Regions from separate parts of the Shewanella violacea DSS12 genome, predicted to be linked through region 4. Evidence: predicted binding sites of a transcription regulator. Region 4 holds the regulator's gene; each other region holds the start of a gene.
What was found. The regulator sigma-54, encoded in region 4, starts transcription at its own class of promoters, with help from an activator protein. The targets are predictions, from matches to a motif close to GTTGGCACGNNNNTNGNNT.
Positions count from the first base shown of each region.

Region 1: a site for sigma-54 is predicted at 3,992-4,010, ahead of flgF (flagellar basal-body rod protein FlgF). Genes of this name have one in related genera too.
Region 2: a site for sigma-54 is predicted at 1,443-1,461, ahead of flhA (flagellar biosynthesis protein FlhA). Genes of this name have one in related genera too.
Region 3: a site for sigma-54 is predicted at 1,408-1,426, ahead of SVI_RS04860 (YggN family protein). Genes of this name have one in related genera too.

Region 1 covers NC_014012.1:1,620,767-1,626,131, reverse strand. Annotated here, with positions in the region: gene flgJ (flagellar assembly peptidoglycan hydrolase FlgJ) at 1-361, opposite strand, end outside; gene SVI_RS06565 (flagellar basal body P-ring protein FlgI) at 572-1,663, opposite strand; gene flgH (flagellar basal body L-ring protein FlgH) at 1,704-2,390, opposite strand; gene flgG (flagellar basal-body rod protein FlgG) at 2,401-3,189, opposite strand; gene flgF (flagellar basal-body rod protein FlgF) at 3,200-3,943, opposite strand; gene flgE (flagellar hook protein FlgE) at 4,129-5,365, opposite strand, start outside.
Region 2 covers NC_014012.1:1,653,287-1,658,651, forward strand. Annotated here, with positions in the region: gene fliR (flagellar biosynthetic protein FliR) at 1-19, shown strand, start outside; gene flhB (flagellar biosynthesis protein FlhB) at 68-1,201, shown strand; gene flhA (flagellar biosynthesis protein FlhA) at 1,498-3,597, shown strand; gene flhF (flagellar biosynthesis protein FlhF) at 3,609-5,003, shown strand; gene SVI_RS06715 (MinD/ParA family protein) at 5,008-5,365, shown strand, end outside.
Region 3 covers NC_014012.1:1,202,334-1,207,698, reverse strand. Annotated here, with positions in the region: gene SVI_RS04865 (LysR family transcriptional regulator) at 1-74, opposite strand, end outside; gene SVI_RS04860 (YggN family protein) at 477-1,310, opposite strand; gene glsB (glutaminase B) at 1,590-2,504, opposite strand; gene SVI_RS04850 (YggL family protein) at 2,504-2,827, opposite strand; gene trmB (tRNA (guanosine(46)-N7)-methyltransferase TrmB) at 2,917-3,633, opposite strand; gene mutY (A/G-specific adenine glycosylase) at 3,928-5,013, shown strand; gene SVI_RS04835 (oxidative damage protection protein) at 5,016-5,294, shown strand; gene SVI_RS04830 (YceI family protein) at 5,356-5,365, opposite strand, start outside.
Region 4 covers NC_014012.1:480,486-485,850, forward strand. Annotated here, with positions in the region: gene rapZ (RNase adapter RapZ) at 1-182, opposite strand, end outside; gene ptsN (PTS IIA-like nitrogen regulatory protein PtsN) at 179-622, opposite strand; gene hpf (ribosome hibernation promoting factor) at 626-913, opposite strand; gene SVI_RS01925 (RNA polymerase factor sigma-54) at 1,139-2,617, opposite strand; gene lptB (LPS export ABC transporter ATP-binding protein) at 2,769-3,500, opposite strand; partial or broken gene lptA (lipopolysaccharide transport periplasmic protein LptA) at 3,605-4,138, opposite strand; gene lptC (LPS export ABC transporter periplasmic protein LptC) at 4,242-4,799, opposite strand; gene kdsC (3-deoxy-manno-octulosonate-8-phosphatase KdsC) at 4,796-5,353, opposite strand; gene SVI_RS01950 (KpsF/GutQ family sugar-phosphate isomerase) at 5,355-5,365, opposite strand, start outside.

The sequences.
Region 1 (5,365 bases), 1.1 Mb from region 4:
ATAAGTCAGACTGCATCCCCCCTCTTAGGACTGATGCTGGGGTGACCTTGCTGGTTTCCGGAGACAGTTGCTGCATCATCAGGTCGGCGAGACCCAACATGCCCTTTTCAGATAAGTTAACCGACATCTGCTGATCATGCATTTGCTCATAAAATTTGGTGTATTCGCTGTTCATCGGGCTATCGGATTCAAACACGGCATTGGCAGAGCGCATGCTTTTCATCAGCATCTGCACGAAAATCCCTTCGAATTGTTGTGCAACCTCCTTCAAAGCTGCCTTATCATCTTTCAGGGCCTTGGCTCTTAACGAGTCAAGTCCTCCGATGTCTAAAAAGTGTGATGAATTTGACAGCTTTTCCATAAAAGTTCCCGGTTGTGCCGACAATAAACAGACGGTATTTACTTTATGTAGCAAGGCACATGCCACATCACCTGATGATTGAGTTTTAATAGAGGGGATAAAATGAATTTATGGGGGAATAGTTAATAAAGAGAAAGTGTTAGGACCTATAAATAGGCCCTAACAGAACGACGTTACAGTGATTAAAGGCTAACAAAATCCAGCTGATGATTAGATGATGATAAGTTCACCGTGGAGTGCTCCGGCCACCTTTAAGGCTTCCAAAATAGCCAGCACATCTGAGGGAGCCGCGCCTACTAAGTTGACGGCCCGGACCAGTTCATCCAATGTGGTACCCGGACTAAACAAAAACATACGCCTGTCTGACTCATTAACATCAATTGTACTGTCTGTAGTCACCACAGTTTGACCACCAGCTAAGGCATTTGGCTGTGATACCTGAGTCGCTTCGGCGATTGTGACCGTTAAGCCACCATGGGTCACGGCCGCGGCTAATAGACGTACATTTTTGCCCACCACTATGGTCCCGGTACGTGAGTTAACGATGACTTTCGCTGATTCATCTGCAGGTTCAACTTGAATATTTTCTAATGTTGCCAGAAATGAGACTCGCTGAGACACATCTCTTGGCGCACTCACCTGTACAGAAGCCGCATCTAAGGGTCTCGCCATGCCAGGGCCCAGGAGCTCATTAATGGCATCTGCTAATCGTTTAGCCGTTGAAAAATCGGCGCGGCGAAGATTAAATGTAAGGTAATCGCCACTAGAAAAAGGGGTTGCTACAGCACGTTCTATGATAGCGCCATTTGGAATTCGGCCAACCGTAGGGGTATTTCGAATGACTTTTGAGCCATCTAAACCTTCTGCACTGAAACCACTAACCACCATACTGCCCTGGGCAATAGCATAGACATTGCCATCAACTCCCTTGAGGAAAGTCTGGATTAAGGTTCCCCCCCGTAGACTCTTGGCTTCACCTAGACTCGATACCGTAACATCGAGAGTTTGCCCAGGTTTAATAAAAGGCGGCATATCCGCATGAACCGCGACCACGGCGATATTCTTTATTTTGGGGCGAAAGTTATCGGGCAAATTAATGCCAAAGTTCTTCAGCATAGTCTTAAATGTCTGTTCGGTGTAACGCGTCTTCTCACCCGTGCCCGGCAAACCGACGACCATACCATAGCCTATCAGTTGGTTATGGCGCACACCTTGAACATTAGCAATGTCTTTTATTCTTTGTGCCTGGCTTGGGCCAGCGACAAAAAACAACAATAAAAGGTAGATAAATTTATATTTCATAACGTTAATTCCTTAATTACTACTAGGTTCCATGCCGGCCTTAGAAAGGCCACCAACTTCCCATAAAGAATGAACTTAGCCATCCAACCTTTTGCACATCGGCAAAAGTGCCTGTACCACTATATTGAATACGAGCGTTAGCGACTCGAGTCGAGTCTATGGTGTTGTCCGGACGTATATCTTGTGAGCGTACTAGCCCAGTCAAGCGCACGAATTCATCACCATTGTTGATGCTGATCCATTTCTCCCCTCGAATGACTAAGTTGCCATTATTGAGTACCTGCATCACGTTGGCTGAAATGCTGCCGCTTAAACTATTACTCTGATCCGCATCAGACTCACGCTTGGTATTCATGCTGTCTTTGTATCTTAGGTCTAGGGCTTGACCGCTTATGCTAATATTGCCGCTACCGACATAGATGGGATCCAGCGTTAAATCTGTCCCCTTCTTGATCTCATTACTGGCACTCTTCTTCGCTTGAGTCTGCTCCATCAGAATAACTGTGATGATGTCGCCGACTTTAAGTGCCTTAATATCTGAATAGAGACTAGATGCCTGACTGGCCTGATACATAGATCCTGTGGCGACGATTTTAGTCGCTGGTGCTTCAGGATATACAGGAGCGTAATAGGGATCATCAGGGATAGGCTTGTGAGCACTGGTCGAGTTACACCCGCTCAACAAGAAACCAAGTAATAATACGAATAATGAACCTTGATTACTCATAGCCTTGCCTCTACAGATTCTGATTGACGTAAGACAGCATCTGATCGACAGCCGAGATAACTTTTGAGTTCATCTCATAGATGCGTTGGCTCTCAATAAGATTCACCAATTCTTCGGTTACGTTAACATTCGAAGTCTCAAGTGCACCTTGTCGAATGGCGCCCATGCCATCGAGTGAAGCTGTTCCCTGAATAGGTGTGCCACTGGCACCCGTCTCCAGGTATAAATTCTGTCCCATAGGGTCTAATCCGCTTGGATTAATGAAATCAGACATACTCAACTGACCCACGACTTGGTTTTCTATGGTTCCAGGGGTCTTAACCGATACTTCACCTTCGGCAGACACGGTAATACTGGTAGCATTATCTGGGATAGTTATTGCTGGTTGCACCACATAGCCTGAGCCTGAAGTCACCATTTGCCCTGTGTCATCTAAGGTAAATTGACCATTGCGGGTATAGGCCGCTGTACCATCAGGAAGTTGTATCTCAAAAAATCCCGGACCTTCAATCATCATATCCAGGGAGTTATCGGTTGTTAGCATGTTCCCTTGGGTAAACACCTTCTGAGTAGCAACAACCTTAGTACCCGCACCTATGTTTAATCCATTGGGTAACTTGGTATTTGATGCACTGATGCCGCCGGCTTGGTTAACCGTTTGATAAAGGAGATCTTCAAAAACAGCACGGCTCTTCTTATAACCAATCGTGCTTGCGTTAGCCACGTTGTTCGAGATCACCGAGATATCTGTTTGCTGAGCATCTAAGCCTGTCTTACTAATCCATAACGCGGGATGCATAATATTACTCCTAGCTAATACGCATTAATGAAGAGGAGGCTTTATCCATCTCTTCTGCTGTTTTCATCATTTTGACCTGCATCTCAAATTGACGCTGTATATCAATAAGTGCCACCATCTCTGAGACGGCATTGACGTTACTGCCTTCCACAGCACCACTTTCTATTGTAATAAAAGCATCCGCAGGGGCATTGTCACCGGATATCAACCTGAACAAGCCGTCTTCCCCTCGCATCAAATTTTGATTACCTGGATTGACTAACTTGATACGGCCGACGACTTCAATCACTTCCGCCGTAGAGCCTAAAGGTCTGACAGAGATGATGCCATCTTGAGAGATTGATACCTTCTCGATAGGCAGTGGCAACACAATCGGGCCTGAATCACCCATGATGGGATTTCCGCGGTCGTTACGCAGTAGGCCGGTAGTGTCAAAACTTAAACTGCCGGAACGCGTGTATGCCTCACCACCATCGGCGCTCTGCACCGCAATCCAGCCATCACCTTTGACGGCAATATCGAGATCTCTTCCTGTGGTCTTGATTGGTCCCGCAGCAAAATCAGCTGATGGGCTTTCAGTCATAGCAAATACCCTTGTAGGCAATCCTTCACCAAAAGCTTGCATCGAGCGAGCTTGCTCCATATCCGCCTTGAAACCATCGGTATTGGCATTGGCTAAGTTATTTGCGCGCACAGCCAGGGAATTCATATTTTGCTTTGCGCCGCTCATGGCAACGTAGAGTAATTTATCCACTGGTGTTCTCCGTCAATCTTTTGCTAATTACTTTCTATATAAGATTAAAAGCAAACATCGTGCCAATGCAGAAACAACTTGTTGGCACTTAGGAAAAAGGGTAGTAAGTCGAAATGGAGAGAGAAACGGAAAGGCATTGCCGTGCGGCAATGCCTTTATTGCTTTAACTATGGATATCGCGCGAATTAGCGGATCTGTAATATGGTCTGCTGCAAAGTATTATTGACTTCCAGTGTTCTTGAGTTGGCCTGGAAATTACGTTGAGCTGAGATAAGATCCACCAGCTCTGTGGTCAAGTCTACATTTGACTGCTCTAAGGCAGATGAACGTATACTGCCGAATGTACCAGTATTAGCTTCACCAGCCAGTGCCAGTCCCGAGTCTTGGCTAGCCTTCCAGGAAGTGTTGCCTACCTGAGTCAGGCCTTGTTCATTGGCGAAACGCGCCAGTGCAACCCGAGCCAAAGCGACTGTCGTGCCATTACTGTAACTTGCATTGATCAAACCATCGGCGCCAACTTCGACATTGGTGAGACGGCCCACTGTGGTGCCATCCTGGTTTAACTCAGTAACTTCAAACGTCGAGGCGTATTGAGTCGGGTTATTAAAGTCTATGGTCAGGGTTTGCGTACCATCGGTACCAGGACCCAGCACCCCAGCGCCGCCTACCCCTAACGCTTGTGTTTTGATTGTGGCTGGATCACTAGTCGTGTATGAACCTATATCGTTAAACTTGATCACCGCGCCCTTCCAACCGCCGGCGGTTACAGCAGTACCTGTACCATCAGGGGCACCATCTGCATTGGTATCCGTTTGATAGCTGCCTGCCGCGCCATCTAGATCAACTTGTTTGCCATCAACCGCATAGAAGGCAACCCAGTTACTCTCACCGGTATAAGCCGCATTAGGTGGACGCACGAAATAGGTGGTCATAATATGCGGCTCACCCAAGGAGTCATACATGGTAACAGCGGTGGAATTGTTATAGGTATCGCGATCGTTAGGGTCGAACAAGGCTGGATCTAATGTAGAGTCAGCGGCATTAAGATTCATCTGAATGCCGATGTTTTCTGTCTTCTGCGGGCTACCTGCGGTATCTGGAATAGTAACTGGTTTAGTCGTAGTCAGACTCACAGATGTCGAGTTGCCATCTTTGTCTACGGGAAACGTTTGTAAAAAGTTTCCTTGAGAATCAACTAAATAATTACTTGAATCCACTTTAAACGCACCTGCACGGGTAAAAGATTGCTCCTTTCCACTGAGATCCGAAGAGGTCACAAAAAAACCACCACCATTAATGGCCATATCCAAAGCATTATTTGTAAACTGCATACTGCCTTGATGAAATTGCTGAGCCACTTGGCTGGTGGTAACTCCGCCGCCAACGGCAGTCTTACTGTTAGAAAAAATAGAATTTGCGTAG
Region 2 (5,365 bases), 1.2 Mb from region 4:
TACCGATGGGGCTTTTTGATGTTTCAACTTAACGGGTTGCAGAGCCTATCTAAGGGAGTGCTAGTTCATGGCTGAAAATGACAGTAGCCAAGAGAAAACCGAAGAGGCAACCCCCAGGCGATTAGAACAAGCAAGGGAGAAAGGTCAGGTTGCTCGCTCCAAAGAGCTAGGAACCTCGGCGGTGTTAGTGTCGGCAGCAGTAGGTTTTGCCATGGTAGGCCCCAGTATTGCGGGGAGTTTAGTCACCATAATGACAACCTTGTTTACCATGGACAGGGAACAAGTTTTTGACACCAATCAGATGGTTTTGATTTGGAGCATGATAGGACGAGAGCTTGCCTTTCCTATGGCTAGCCTGATGTTACTCATCGCTTTGGTGGCCTTCATCGGCAATATCGTATTAGGCGGAATAACCTTCTCAACAAAAGCCTTTATGCCGAAAACCGATAAAATGAATCCTATGGCGGGGTTTAAAAGAATGTTCGGTGTTCAGGCCTTAGTGGAATTGACCAAAGGTATCGCTAAATTTTTGGTTGTCGCATTATCAGCATACTTTCTTTTAAGTTTTTTCTTTGATGAAATTTTAGCCTTATCTCGGGACCATCTTCCCGGAAATGTTTACCATGCACTGGATCTACTGGTGTGGATGTTTATCTTACTGTGCTCCTCAACCATTCTCATCGTGGTTATCGATGTGCCATTTCAGGTCTGGAATCACAATAAACAACTCAAGATGACCAAGCAGGAAGTCAAAGACGAATATAAGGACACCGAAGGTAAACCTGAGGTGAAAGGCAAGATAAGACAGATGCAAAGGGAAATCGCGCAGAAACGTATGATGTCAGAAGTTCCAAATGCCGATGTTATCGTTGTCAATCCAGAGCACTATGCGGTGGCGGTAAAGTATGATGCCATGAAGTCGACGGCTCCTTATGTATTGGCCAAAGGTGTCGATGAGGTTGCTTTTAAAATTAGAGAGATAGCCCGTGAACACGAGATAGCTATTGTTTCGGCCCCACCTTTAGCTCGCGCTATTTATCATACGACTAAAATAGATCAAGAGATCCCTGAGGGATTATTTACTGCCGTGGCTCAGGTTTTAGCTTATGTGTTTCAGTTACGCCAATATCAGCGACATGGAGGCCGAAGACCAACCACCATTCCAGTAAAACAGCCCATACCGGATGATTTGAAATATTAGTTTAAGTCGGTCATGTTCCACTAAATTTTGACGGCCCTTAGTCTTATCCTTTAATAGTGTAAGCGTATTTTTCGATGTAATAGTGTAAATGTGCGTCTTAATATACTATTTTTGATGAAAATTCACTCAGTTAAATCACAAGTCATTCATTTAACGGCAATATAACGGTATAGTGCAAACTTGATAATATTAAGTACCACATTGATAACTTAGTTGTTGGTGATGGGAGTAATTTGCACAACTTGGCTTTAAAATTGCTTGATTAGAGCTAGATGTCAAAAGTTTGGATTTTTTGAATGGATGTTAAAGCAAAACTTGGTCAACTTAAACAAATAAAGCCTTCTAGTTTCAAAGGTATAGGGACTCCTTTATTTGTTCTCGCTGCGTTAGGCATGATTATTTTGCCTATGCCACCATTTCTGCTGGATATTCTGTTCTCATTTAATATTGCCTTGGCTTTAGTCGTATTGCTGGTCGCTATTTATACTGACAGACCATTAGATTTTGCCGCTTTCCCCAGTGTATTACTAATAGCGACTCTACTGCGTCTTGCCCTCAATGTGGCATCGACTCGGGTGGTCTTACTCGAAGGACACAACGGTGGTGATGCTGCCGGTAAAGTGATTGAGTCATTTGGATCGGTTGTGATAGGCGGAAACTATGCCGTTGGCTTAGTAGTATTCTTAATCCTTATCATCATTAACTTCGCCGTTGTTACCAAAGGTGCTGGGCGGATAGCAGAAGTTAGTGCTCGCTTTACCTTAGACGCAATGCCTGGTAAACAGATGGCTATCGATGCCGATTTGAATGCCGGCGTATTGAACCAGGAGCAGGCAAGAGAAAGGCGCGCGGAAGTGACCAAGGAAGCCGATTTTTACGGGGCAATGGACGGTGCATCTAAATTTGTTAAAGGCGATGCGATTGCCGGGATCATGATCATGGTGATCAATATCCTTGGAGGATTCGTTATCGGTATGGTGCAGCATGGTCTGGATTTCTCTACTGCGGTGGAGATCTATACTCTGCTAACCATAGGTGATGGCTTGGTAGCTCAGATCCCAGGCCTTTTACTCTCAATTGCTGCAGCATTGATGGTGACACGTCAGAACGAGTCCGGCGATATGGGCCAGATGATGATGTCTCAGATGCTTGACAACCCTAGGTCAATAGCGATTGCTGCCGGTGTCTTGTTTATCATGGGTATAGTGCCAGGTATGCCACATTTTGCCTTTATTTCTCTGGCATTGGTTGTCGGTTCAGTGGCCTACTTCTTATATAAAAAACGAGAGAAAGAGCATGAGGAATCCCTGGAACTTGCGAAGAAGCCTGCTGTAGATAAGGCTGCAGGTAAACCTAAAGAACTCAGTTGGGATGATGTGCAGCATGTTGATACTATAGGGTTAGAAGTCGGATTTCGACTTATTCCTCTGGTCGATAAAGGTCAGGGCGGAGAGTTACTTGGCAGGATTAAAGGGGTACGTAAGAAGTTATCTCAAGAACTTGGATTTCTGGTGCCTGCTGTGCATATTCGAGATAACTTAGATCTCTCTCCTAATACCTATCGTATCTCCTTGATGGGGGTGGCGTCTGGCGAAGCCGAAATAAGACATGATTGTGAACTGGCCATCAACCCAGGCCAGGTATATGGCAAACTCGATGGCATAGAGACGAAAGATCCCGCTTTTGGTTTAGAAGCAGTTTGGATAGCCCCGGAAATGAGGGAGCATGCGCAAACCTTAGGTTATACCGTGGTGGATGCTGCGACGGTAGTGGCTACTCACTTGAGCCAGCTATTAACCAATAATGCGGCTAAGCTGCTCGGTTATGAAGAAGTACAGCAGCTTATGGATATGTTGGCTAAACATTCTCCTAAGTTAGTCGATGGCTTCATACCCGATGTTATGTCCCTGGGAACCGTTGTTAAAGTCATGCAAAACTTACTTAACGAAGGCGTATCGATTCGCGATCTTAAGACCATAGTACAGACATTGCTTGAATATGGTCCCAAGAGTACAGATACGGAAGTCTTGACCGCTGCCGTACGCATTTCACTGAAACGTATGATAGTGCAGGAGATCAGCGGGCCTGAAACGGAAATACCCGTCATTACTTTGGCGCCAGAGTTGGAACAAATGTTGCATCAGTCAATGCAAGCGACGGGAGGAGAAGGGCCCAACATCGAACCTAGCTTGGCTGAGCGGATGCAAAAGTCTTTAGAAGACGCAGCACAAAGGCAAGAGATGGTGGGGCAACCAGCAATATTATTGACATCGGGTATGTTACGTTCGACTCTCTCTCGATTTGTAAAGCACACGATTCCTAACCTAAGGGTTATTTCCTATCAGGAAGTTCCCGATGAGAAGCAAATTCGAATTGTTTCTGCTGTAGGTCAGTAGAGGGCATATAAGTGAAAATTAAACGTTTCTTAGCAAAAGATATGCGAACGGCATTGGCTCAGGTCAAAGAGACCTTAGGCTCGGATGCCGTGATAATGTCGAACAAAAAGGTCACAGGTGGAATCGAGATCGTCGCTGCCGTGGATTATGATGAGCCGAAACCTAAGGCCTTACAGGCTGAAAGACCTGCATCATCAGCCACTTTTATGGACTTGGCTGAAGAGAGAATTTCTCTGGGTTTAAAGAGACCTATTCGCGCAGAAGCTAAAGTAAAGCCGGCACCTGCGGCAGATTCACTTCAGGCATTGCTAGAGAGACAGCAGAGTCGGGTTGAACGACAAGTCTCTGAGCATTCGAGTGATGAATTGGATATGCCCGAATGGGCAAAAGGTTTGCAGGCTCCTCCGTCACAGGCTAAAGCGTCGCCTATGGAGAGGCAGCATTATTCAAATAAGCCCTCACATGAGGCAAAGGGGAAACCTAGCCCTGAACTTGAGATGATGCGTGAAGAGCTGGCATCTTTGAGAAGCTTGTTAACCCATCAAGTTACGGCTCTGATGAGTGAGCAGAAAAGTCGGGTCGATCCCGTTGGCGCCATGCTAGAGAGCAAGTTACTGGATGCAGAGTTCTCACCTGCTGTGTCAAAGAAACTTTCCGAATTGAGTGAGCATTATACGCCTGCTGATTTGGTCAGAGCATTGCCTCGCAGCCTAGCCAATATGTTGGATAATCAAGGTGATGATATCGTTCGCCAGGGTGGGGTGGTAGCGTTTGTCGGACCGACAGGTGTTGGAAAAACAACAACACTGGCTAAATTAGCCGCCAGATATGCAGCACATCACGGCGCTGAGCATGTCGCTTTAATTACAACGGATCATTATCGCATCGGCGCCTTTGAGCAATTGGCCACCTATGGAAAAATAATGGGATGCCCGGTTAAGCAAGCTCATGACCTTAATGAGTTGGAACAAATACTTTATCAGTTCCGTAATCGCAAGCTAGTATTGATAGATACGGCAGGAATGGGCCAAAGAGACATGCGCCTGTTCCAGCAGCTTGATAATTTAGCAGCAAATAGCAGATTGCCTATTCGCAGTTATCTGGTACTGTCATCAACAGGGCAGAGAAGAGTTTTAGAAGAAGCGGTGACACAATTTAGTCGTATCCCCTTATCAGGTGCGATACTCACTAAATTAGATGAATCAGTTTCCCTAGCCCCAGCTTTGAGTGTTTTGATACAAAGTGGGTTACCATTAAGTTATGTGACTGATGGGCAAAGAGTTCCAGAAGATATGAAAGTGGCCGATACATTCGAGCTAGCAAACAAAGCTCTGTCGGTATTAGATAATAAACCAGCAGTCAGAAATAATGAACGGTCAGATGAAAGGGCCTATGCATTTGAATAAAGCAATGAATCGGGATCAAGCAAGTGGTTTACGTATGATGAATCAACCTTATAACGAAAAAGTAAAAGTAATCGCCGTATCGGGTGGTAAGGGGGGCGTGGGTAAAACCAGTGTTGCCATCAATACCGCAGTTGCGTTAGCTGAAAAAGGTAAACGTGTACTCGTCCTGGATGCCGACTTAGGTCTGGCAAACGTGGATGTCATGCTCGGCATACGCGCAGAACGCAACTTATCCCATGTCTTATCTGGCGAGTCTGAGCTAGACGATATCATAGTGCGTGGACCTAAGGGGATTGGAATCATTCCTGCCACTTCAGGTACCCAAGCTATGGTTGAATTGTCAGCGGCTCAACATGCAGGGC
Region 3 (5,365 bases), 720 kb from region 4:
CTTGCTGCGGAACTAAAGCTGCCAGCTCTGGCAACATGAGTAAATATTGCGATAGGTTCCAATAGTTCTAACATGTAAATCGCCTTAAGGTGTTTACGACACTAACGAATACTTACACTAAAGATTAGAGTCTGAATTTTTTGAAAATCTTAACAATCATTAAAAACAGTAACTTATAAAGTGGAAGTACACTAGAGTAGAGTCCAATATCTGAACCACTCAATAATTGAGGGCCAGTTTGTTATTATTTTTTGTAAGTATACCAAAGATTTGCGCCTTAACTCTAATACCTAATCGATAATGTTTATTCATAAAGGCTAAATTTGATTGAAATGCTAGCAAGTAAGGATTAATAACAAGAGGCTAAACAGAGAAAAACCCCTGTATTCAATTTAAATACAAGGGTGTTGCGAATATGGGAGGGGCAACAGGGTCCAAGGTTTCAAGCTATGGCTTCACAGCTCATAAAAACGATACTATTCGAGCAATTCCACTTTAGGCGCATCTATGAGTGGGTATTTTTCCAACTCAGGAACGGCGATTCTGAGTTGCTGCTCAAGAGCAATCAAGTTTTGAAATTTATCACACATTTTGTCAGCTCTAGACTCAAGTTCTTGTGCTTGAGCCTCCATCTGCAACTCTATATCTTGACCCACATTTTCCATTTTTTGGCCAAAGGATTGCATTTTCTGTTCAAATGAATCGCCATCACCGGAAAGCATCTCGCTGCCTAAATTCATCATCATGGTACCGATGGAGTTTTTGACTAATTGCTCAACTTCTTGCTCAAAATCTTCACCAAAAGTATCTTCCAAAGAAGATTCGGTAGAACCTAGATAGAACTTATCGCCATTTTGGTAGGCAAGTTTCTCGACTCTCTGCTGGAACCCATCCATCATCTCATCAAGTTTGGCACCTGCTGCGTCACCCAGTAGCGGGGTTAATGCCATACTCGCCGCAGTCGATGCGATACCAACCGCATCATGAACCAGAGCGATAACTTCCGGAACCTGAGTCGACACTTGGTCTGAATACTGACTCAAGAGTTTCTCTTGTCTGGCATTCAAGGGCACCTGCTCGCCTTGAACATATAGCTTACCCATCTCGATGCGATACACTTCTTTGCCTGCATCACTTATCGACAATAACTTAGGCTCAACTGTGATGTCATAGTTGAGTGCAACCTCACAATGGCTATTGTCACTGGAATATGAAGCCGATGAATGCTCTTCGTGAGCAGAAACTGAGGTGATTGTTCCGCTAACGAGTAAGACCGTACTGATCCCAATAGAAGTGGCTAATTTTCTCATCAAATTTATCCTTAATTTAAATGCTCTTTCGGCAATGGCTTAATATCAGTTGCGATACACTTACTGATATCGGCAATAACGCTTATGACATAGAACAAAGCACAAGCTGTGCCAACAATGTAATCAGTTGATAATATTATAAAATAATATATTTAAAGGAAAATGTATGAAGATGGGAATAGTGAATAAAACCAGTAGTTGGTTAATTCACTAAATTGAATTAACCATAAATAGCTTGGCGATAAGATAATAAATTTACACTAGAGCTGTGATCAGCACCTAGAAAATAGAACGACCCAGTCTTTGACACAGCTCTTCGAGCGCGGCAGTACCTGCCAGAGAATTACCATTAAGATCTAGCTCGGGAGACCAGACACACACGGCCATATCACCAGGGATAACGGCAATGATCCCGCCGCCGACACCACTCTTACCAGGCATACCGACTCGATAAGCAAATTCGCCGGCACCATCGTATAGTCCCGAGGTGGCTAATAATGCATTCATCTGCCGAGTTTGTACCGGAGAGAGTAACTGAGAACCATCTAAACATTTACCCTTATTAGCCAGGTACAAGATGGCTTTTGACAGATCGGCACAGTTCATTCGTATGGCACAATAATGAAAGTAGCTTTGCAGAACCGTATCAACATCGTTGTTAAAGTTGCCAAAAGACTTCATCAAGTAAGCAATAGCCGCATTTCTTGCGCTATGTTCGTACTCAGAAGCAGCCACGACTCTATCTGAAATGAGTTTTGGATTGGTACTCAGCTCACGAATGAGTTCGAGCATCCTATGCTTAGGTGCACCTAATCGAGCTTGTAGCAGGTCCGCAATGACGAGTGCGCCCGCATTAATAAAGGGATTTCTAGGGAGACCTTGCTCTAATTCAACCTGAACCAGTGAGTTAAAGGACTGCCCCGAAGGCTCCTTACCAACCCGAGACCAGATCTCTTGCTCTTCATAGAGAGTTAACGCTAATGTCAGGCTAAATACTTTGGAGATACTTTGAATTGAAAAAGGTTCCAGATAATCTCCGGCACCTATAGTTGTACCATCGATACTGGTGACTGCGATGCCAATTTTATTAGGATTAACCTTCGCCAATTCTGGGATATAGTCAGCCACTTTACCTTGGCCTAGCAGGGGCCGAACTTTATCGACCACCTGCTCGAGTAATGCCAATTCGGGCACTAACTCCACCAAATATCGTAAAGTTCGCTAACCACTACGTCTGATACCACTTGTCCCTTCCAAAAATCAGTAACGGCAGTACGATCATCTTCGCTGCACTTACCAATAGTTTGAGTGGCTATGATACCTTCCCACTGCTTATGACCACCGCCGTGGAAGCCTAAGTCGCGAGGCTCTATCACCTGATCGATAAACTGATCCACGATAGTATCAATCTGTTCCTCAGATACAGACTCATCGAAAGTCCAGTTAACGTCGAAACCTAACTCTTGAAATTCATCTACACGTAATTTTTTTCGTAAACGACGACTGCGTGTTGCCATGGTAATTTCCACCTTTATTTAAATAACTTATAAAAAATAATTTTCATTGAGAGTATTGATTGGACTCTACCGCTCAATACTCAGAAACATTAATCGATACGCTCGAACATAATATCCCAGACACCGTGGCCTAATCTGTGACCTCTGGCCTCAAACTTAGTCAATGGACGATGCTCTGGACGCTTAATAACGTCACCTGTAGTCGATTGGTTTTTATAACCTTCAGCAGCGTCCAAAACCTCGAGCATATGCTCGCTATAGTTTTCCCAATCTGTTGCTAGGTGAAAAACCCCACCAATTTTTAACGTACGACGGATCAGCTGCGCAAAATCAGGCTGAACGATACGACGTTTATGATGGCGCTTCTTATGCCAAGGATCTGGAAAGAAGAGCTGCACCCGAGCCAAGGAGCCGGCAACTATGCTGTTTTCTAATACTTCTACAGCGTCATGATGAAAAATCCGTAGATTCGTCACACCAGCTTCTGCAGCATCGGATAAACAGGCGCCAACACCAGGTTTATGAACTTCTATGCCGATAAAATTGAGTTCAGGTGAGGCTTTAGCCATCTCAACAAGAGAAGCCCCCATGCCAAAACCTATCTCAAGTACGGTATCAGCCTCACGGCCAAATACCTGAACCAGATCCAGAGGCTCTGGCGAGTAATCTAGCCCCATTGATGGCCATTGCTGTTCCATCGCGGTAGCCTGACCTTTAGTCAATCGGCCTTCTCTTAATACAAAGCTTCTTACTTTGCGAAGGTACTTACCTTCTTCATTAAATTCCGCGGTTGTCACGTCGCTCATTTTCGCCCTCTGTCTGGCTAGATTAATTAGAAAAGAAGGGCATTATCCAAAGATTCTAAGTCAGTGCAAGCCTTAGTTACCCTAATTGGCCTACTATAATTCGGCAAAGTATACCAAAATTATCAGAGGCTGCGAATTCCCAGCTCTTTCTCTTAGCTAGAAGACGAGATAAATCATAAATACACGACAAACTCGACTTGTTTAAATATGCCTTGATAGATAGACTGCCTCCATAAAAACTATGTTAATAACTTATCTTTCTTACTTCTGATTTGTAATAAAATAATGACCAATATGTCTTCTGTCGCCATCAGCAATACCAGCCACGCCTCTTTTTCTTCCCGTATCATTAATTGGTATGAACAATTTGGTCGTAAACACCTTCCATGGCAGCAAGACAAGACCCCCTACAAGGTCTGGGTGTCTGAAATCATGCTACAGCAGACCCAAGTCAGCACAGTTATTCCCTATTACCTTAAATTTATGGACCGCTTTCCCACCATAGACTCCCTAGCCGATGCACCTCAAGATGAGGTTTTGCACTACTGGACAGGACTCGGCTACTACGCACGGGCACGTAACTTACACAAGTCGGCTCAACTCATCCGTGATGAACATGATTCAACATTCCCCAGGGATTTTGAAGATGTATTGTCACTGCCAGGTATAGGTCGTTCTACTGCGGGGGCCGTGTTATCACTTGCACTTGCACAGCACCATGCCATCTTAGATGGGAATGTGAAGAGGGTATTAGCACGTCATGGAGCTATCGATGGCTGGCCAGGGAAGAAACCTGTCGAAAACAAGCTTTGGGATCTTACAGAGAAACTAACCCCGAACTTAGATGTTCAAAAATACAACCAAGCCATGATGGATATTGGTGCCTCAATCTGTTCTCGATCTAGGCCTATTTGTAGTGACTGCCCTGTCGCTATCGACTGCCAGGCTCAACTCAGTGGCCGCCAGTCAGAATACCCAGGCAAGAAGCCTAAAAAGGTAATACCGGAAAAAAATGCCTACATGTTGGTGCAAGTTAAAGGTGATGAAGTCATCTTAGAAAAAAGACCTCCAGCAGGGATCTGGGGAGGACTCTGGTGCTTCCCCCAATTTTCCACACGAGAAGAACTAGATGAGTATCTGATAACAAAAGGATTAGCAGTTTTTGAAGAGGAAATATTACCCGGATTTAGACATACCTTCAGTCATTTCCATCTAGATATCAGCCCTATACTGGTCTCTGTGGAAGGCTTTAGCGATAACCTGGTAATGGAAGATAAGCCCTCACTCTGGTATAACTTACCCCATCCACCAAAAGTTGGTTTAGCTGCGGCGACCGAACGCATTCTCGCCAGCTTAGGTTCTGTATTAATTAAGGAGTAATCATGGCTCGCACCGTTAACTGTGTCTATCTGAAGAAAGAATCAGAAGGCCTTGGATTTCAACTGTACCCAGGTGAGCTTGGAAAGCGTATTTTCGATAATGTCAGTAAAGAAGCTTGGGCATTGTGGCAATCTAAACAGACCATGTTGATCAATGAAAAGAAACTGAACATGATGAATGTTGATGACCGAAAGTTTCTTGAAGAGCAAATGATCAACTTCTTATTTGAAGGTAAAGACGTCGAAATTGAAGGCTTCGTACCGGAAAAAGACAACGACTAGATACCAAACACACTAAGCGCCGTAAGGCGCTTTTTTGTTTACTCACTTATATAAAGAAAGATTACTGCCTT
Region 4 (5,365 bases):
GGCATATTACGCACGTCAACACTAATGGCGACAAGATCTGTGCTGCCCTTAAGTTGTTCGAGCAAGGTATCCATGAGCGGCAGAGGAAGATTATCGACGCAGTAGTAGCCAAGATCTTCTAGGACCCTGAGTACAACAGATTTTCCCGAACCGGAGCGACCGGATACCATCACCAGTTTCATTGTGTTATTACCTGATAGAGTTCTGACTCATCTTGAGTTTTTCGTAACTGTTTCACAATAAGCTTATTATTGAGCTTTTCGGCCATAGATGACAGAGTACTCAAATGCTGCTCACATTGATCCGCAGGTACTAAAAGTGCGAATAGTATATCTACAGGTTGCTTATCAATGGCGTCGAAGGAGATAGGCTCTTCGCACTTGATTAATACAGCAACCGGTTGACTTATGTTGCTCAGCCTACCATGAGGAATCGCAATACCATTACCTATACCTGTGCTTCCCATTTTTTCTCTCGCCAAGAGGCTTTCAAAAATCTCTTGTGAAGATAGGGTTGGGTATTGGACAGCCGCAAGATCGCTGATGAGTTCCAATACCTTTTTCTTACTGCCCGGAGTGGCGCAAGTGGTACACTCCGGCTGCAGGATGCTGCTTAATTCCATTATTTAATGCTTTGTTAGCTTCTCTTTGTGTTTAATAACCTGACGGTCGAGCTTATCAATCAGGGAGTCTATTGCGGCATACATGTCAGCATTCTCTGACATGGCGAAAACCTCACCACCGGCAAGGTGGAGTTTAGCTTCGGCTTTTTGCTGCATTTTTTGAACATTTAAAATAACGTGCACATTATTGATCTGATCGAAATGTCGTTCAAGCTTAGTGAACTTTTCTTCGACATAATGTCTTAGCGATGTCGTGATCTCTATATGGTGTCCAGTTAGGTTTATGTGCATAGAAATACTCCTCCAGTTTCCGATTTAACTCTTAAGTTGATGATAGGTAAATCTTTCGGGATTTAACTCACAACATAATTCCCTGTTTTACCAGGAGTTGAGCCTAACTAATATCGACTACAGGCCGCTTCTGGTGATTAGCACTTACAATAAGCGTTAATCAGGCCGTCACTTAAACTAGGTTCCCCTAGTTAGGCTATGACCTTTATTCCTTTATTCCTTATTCTACAAACTCTTACGTTGATTCGATGGTGGAATCAACATAGCTTCACGATACTTAGCTATGGTGCGTCTCGCAACCTTAATGCCCTGATCCGCTAATAACAAGGCCATCTTACTGTCGCTGAGTGGTTTCTGTTGGTTTTCGGCGGCGACCAGCTTCTTTATGAAAGCACGAATCGCGGTAGATGAACACTCCCCACCATCATCGGTAGCTACATGGCTTGAAAAAAAGTATTTCAGCTCAAATATGCCCCTTGGGGTATGCATATATTTCTGTGTAGTGACGCGGGATATGGTGGATTCGTGCATCTCAACGGCTTCGGCTATGTCGTTAAGTACCATAGGTTTCATTGCTTCTTCACCGAACTCGAAGAAACCCTGTTGGAATTTCACGATACATTTTGAGACTTTCAGTAAGGTCTCGTTGCGGCTCTCTAAGCTCTTGATAAACCATTTAGCCTCTTGCAGATGCCCACGAATAAACTGGCTATCTGCTTGACTCTTTGTACTTTTTGCCATAGATGCATAATGTTGATTTACACTGATCTTCGGCATGTTGTCTGGATTTAATTCGACCATCCAGCGACCTTTCTTCTTAGTCACTGTGACGTCAGGGATGACATATTCATCCTTGCCCGGGGTAACGGCCAATCCAGGACGGGGGTTAAGCGTCTGGATTAACTCTATGGCATCTCTAAGAGCATCTTCCTTGAGCTTAGTCTTGCGCATTAGCAGGCGAAAATCTCGTCCGGCGATCAGATCCAGATGGTCTCTGATCAGGATCCTGGCGTTATCTATATGTGGAGTCGTGTCAGCGTATTGTGCCAGTTGGATCAAGAGGCATTCACTGAGATCTCTGGCTGCGATACCGATAGGATCGAAGTGTTGGATGCGTTTAAGTACGGCTTCAATTTCATCCTGTTCAATTTCAGGATCTCCCATGGCTTCGAGAATATCTTCAATGCTCTGGGTGAGATAGCCTCTCTCATCTATGGCCTCAATGATGGCCGTTGCTATGGCGAGATCGTTATCAGAAAACGGTGTTAGATTCTTCTGCCATTCGAGATGCTCATACAAACCTTCGCTGGTCTCCCCCTGGAAGGGCATATCGTCGTCGCGCATGGCACCGGAAGTTGAGTTAGGCGATGCGGTATAGACCTCGTCCCAAGTGGTGTCCATGGGGAGCTCTTCGGGCATAGAATCTCGGGTTATCGCCTCGGAGGTTTCAACCGCTGAGTTGTCAATTGGGCCATCGCTCTCTGCAGTGGCACTAAAGTCTTCAGTGTCTACGGTCTTGTCTTCGCCATTGACTGGGGGATCAACTTGCTCTTCATCTAGTTCGAGTAAAGGGTTGGAGTCTAACGCTTGTTGGATTTCTTGTTGCAGTTCCAGCGACGATAATTGCAATAGACGTATAGCCTGCTGCAGTTGTGGTGTCATGGTTAACTGCTGACCCATTTTAAGCTGGAGTGACGCTTTCATTTACCGCTATTCCCTTCATGTAATTATAAAATGAGACAGCCTGCTTGGACTTGTTTGGGGCTTCTCTGAGCCCCTGAATTTTAGGCTAGGTAGCCGAGTATCTGTAGTGACTCATCCCTTAATACGCGTTAAGAATAAGCCTCTTGATTAACTATAGCTTGAATTGTTCACCTAAGTACACAGCTCTTACTTGCTGATTGTCCATGATTTCGGCGGGTGTACCTTCAGCGATTAAATTTCCGTGACTGACTATGTAAGCTCGTTCACATACGTCTAAGGTTTCACGCACATTATGGTCGGTGATCAGTACACCTAAACCACGGCTCTTAAGCTGCTGGATAATTTTTTTAATGTCGATAACCGAGATTGGGTCGACACCTGCAAAAGGTTCATCCAGGAGAATAAACTTAGGGTTGGCTGCTAAGGCTCTGGCTATCTCGACGCGTCTGCGTTCGCCCCCCGAGAGCGCCATGCCTTGGCTATCTCGGATGTGAGTAATATTAAATTCTTCTAGAAGATTCTCGAGTTGTTCTTCTCGAGCGTTGTTATCTATATCTGAGCGAGTCTGCAGGACAGCCATTATGTTATCCCGCACCGATAACTTCCTAAATATGCTCGCCTCTTGAGGCAGATAGCCAATGCCTTTTCTTGCCCTCAGGTGCATAGGATCTAAGGTTAGATCATCATCATCGATTAAGATCCTGCCTTTATCACTCTGTACTAAACCGACGATCATGTAGAAAGTGGTGGTTTTTCCTGCGCCATTAGGACCTAGCAGGCCGACAATCTGGCCGGTTTTTACTGTGATACTAACATCCTGAACTACGGCACGACTCTTATAACTCTTGGCAAGGTTGACTGCCTTTAGCGTCATCTGGCTCATTGCTTTTCCTGCCCTATGATTGGTAACAGAGCTGGCATAGCGTCTTGCTTATTAGCTTGATTGTTAGTTTTATCTTGTTCTATTTCAGGTAATTCCGTCGGTAGTTTCTTGGCCGCCGGCGGTTGTTTTGCCTTATCTTGGCTGGTATCTTGATAGCTTTCAGGCTGGATAATGGTGATGACCCTATCATTGCCTTTACTTTCAGCTATTAACTGTTGCTTAGCTATGTTGTAGCGAATCATATTACCTGTCACTCGACTAGCATCTTGTTCCAGCGTGGCATTACCTAGTAAGGTTAAGGTTCTGCTCGATAGTTCATATCTAATTTCTTTGGCACTGGCTGAAGCCGGGCGTCCATCTTCCATTATTTGCGAGTAAGTCGCGGGATTGCCTATGGCGACAAGTATTTTTCCGCCGCCATCTTCTTTAGAGGTCGCTCTGAGTTCGTCGGCCAAGATCTTGATCGATCCCTGAGTCACCTCTACCGGACCATGAAAGATCATCTGATTGTTCTTGATATCCGCTTCTTGACTAGAGGCTGAGATCTTAACTTCTTGCATGAGATCATTTTGCTTTGCTATACCACTAAAGCTTGTGACACACAGTAGAGCTGCGATGATTAGGTTATGTTTGTTCATATCGTCCTTCAAATGGCGTACTTGTCTTATTCACAACACATATGGAGCGTTGGTCTGAGTCTAATTATTTTTTACTTTTACTTTGGGCTAGTGCAGCTTAAGGCTAATTGACCTCATATACTCCTTTAACCTTACTCAATAGTTGTACTTTCTGAGCTTTAAGATCACCGAACAAGCCCATACCTTGGATCATAAAATCATTACCTGTGATGTACACCTCACGATCTGAGGTCATGATCATGGTATTGAGGTCTAATTCCAAGTAACTGGTTTTCATGGTTTGGATCGGCTCTTCAGCGTTGACTGAATCGATAATAACATCGTTCTCGAGCACGACTTTACCTGACTTTTTATCCAGTGTTCCCATCGTCGATTGCAGGCGCCATTTTGCTTGGCCACCGTTGGGATAGACTAGGTATATGGGCTTAGTGAAATAGGTCATATTGGCCTCATCGAAGTGCTCCATATGGGTGGCAGTGACTCGGCTGCTGACTAAACCTAACTCATTATAATCGACACTACGCAGATCATCGGCAATATAATCTGGTCTTAAGCTGGCATCGAACGCCACCCCTTGATCATTTTTCTTGGATTGTACTTGCCAATACAGCAGCAAGGCCGTTCCGAAGAAAGCTATGATGCCCAGAGTCACTCTATTCATATACTCATACCGTGTGCGGTATCGAATTTCTCTTGGCTGAGGAGTAACAGATCCGTTAACTCACGTAAGGCCCCATGTCCGCCTTTGATGCTAGTGACAAAGTCGGCAGCTTGCTTCACATAAGGGTGACCATCTGCGACACAGACTGAGAGGCCTACTTGTTTCATTACCGGCAGATCAACCATATCATCACCTATATAAGCCACCTGTTCTGGGGTCACATCATATAGGGATAATAGCGCTTGGTATGGCATTAATTTGTTGTCGACACCTTGATAAATATGTTCGATGCCCAGTGCTGTCATGCGGTCTTCGACTATCTGAGACTTGCGCCCTGTGATGATCGCCACGGGAATATCACTGGTGAGCAGAGATCTCACTCCGTATCCGTCCCGAGTATGAAAGGTCTTTAGCTCTTCACCGCCATTACTCATGTAGACCAGACCATCGGAAAATACGCCGTCTACATCGCAGATAAGCAGTTTTATCTGCTTAGCTTTCTGCCAAACCTTGTCCGTTACAGGACCATAAAAACTCTGATGAGATTCATTCATTCTAGATTACTC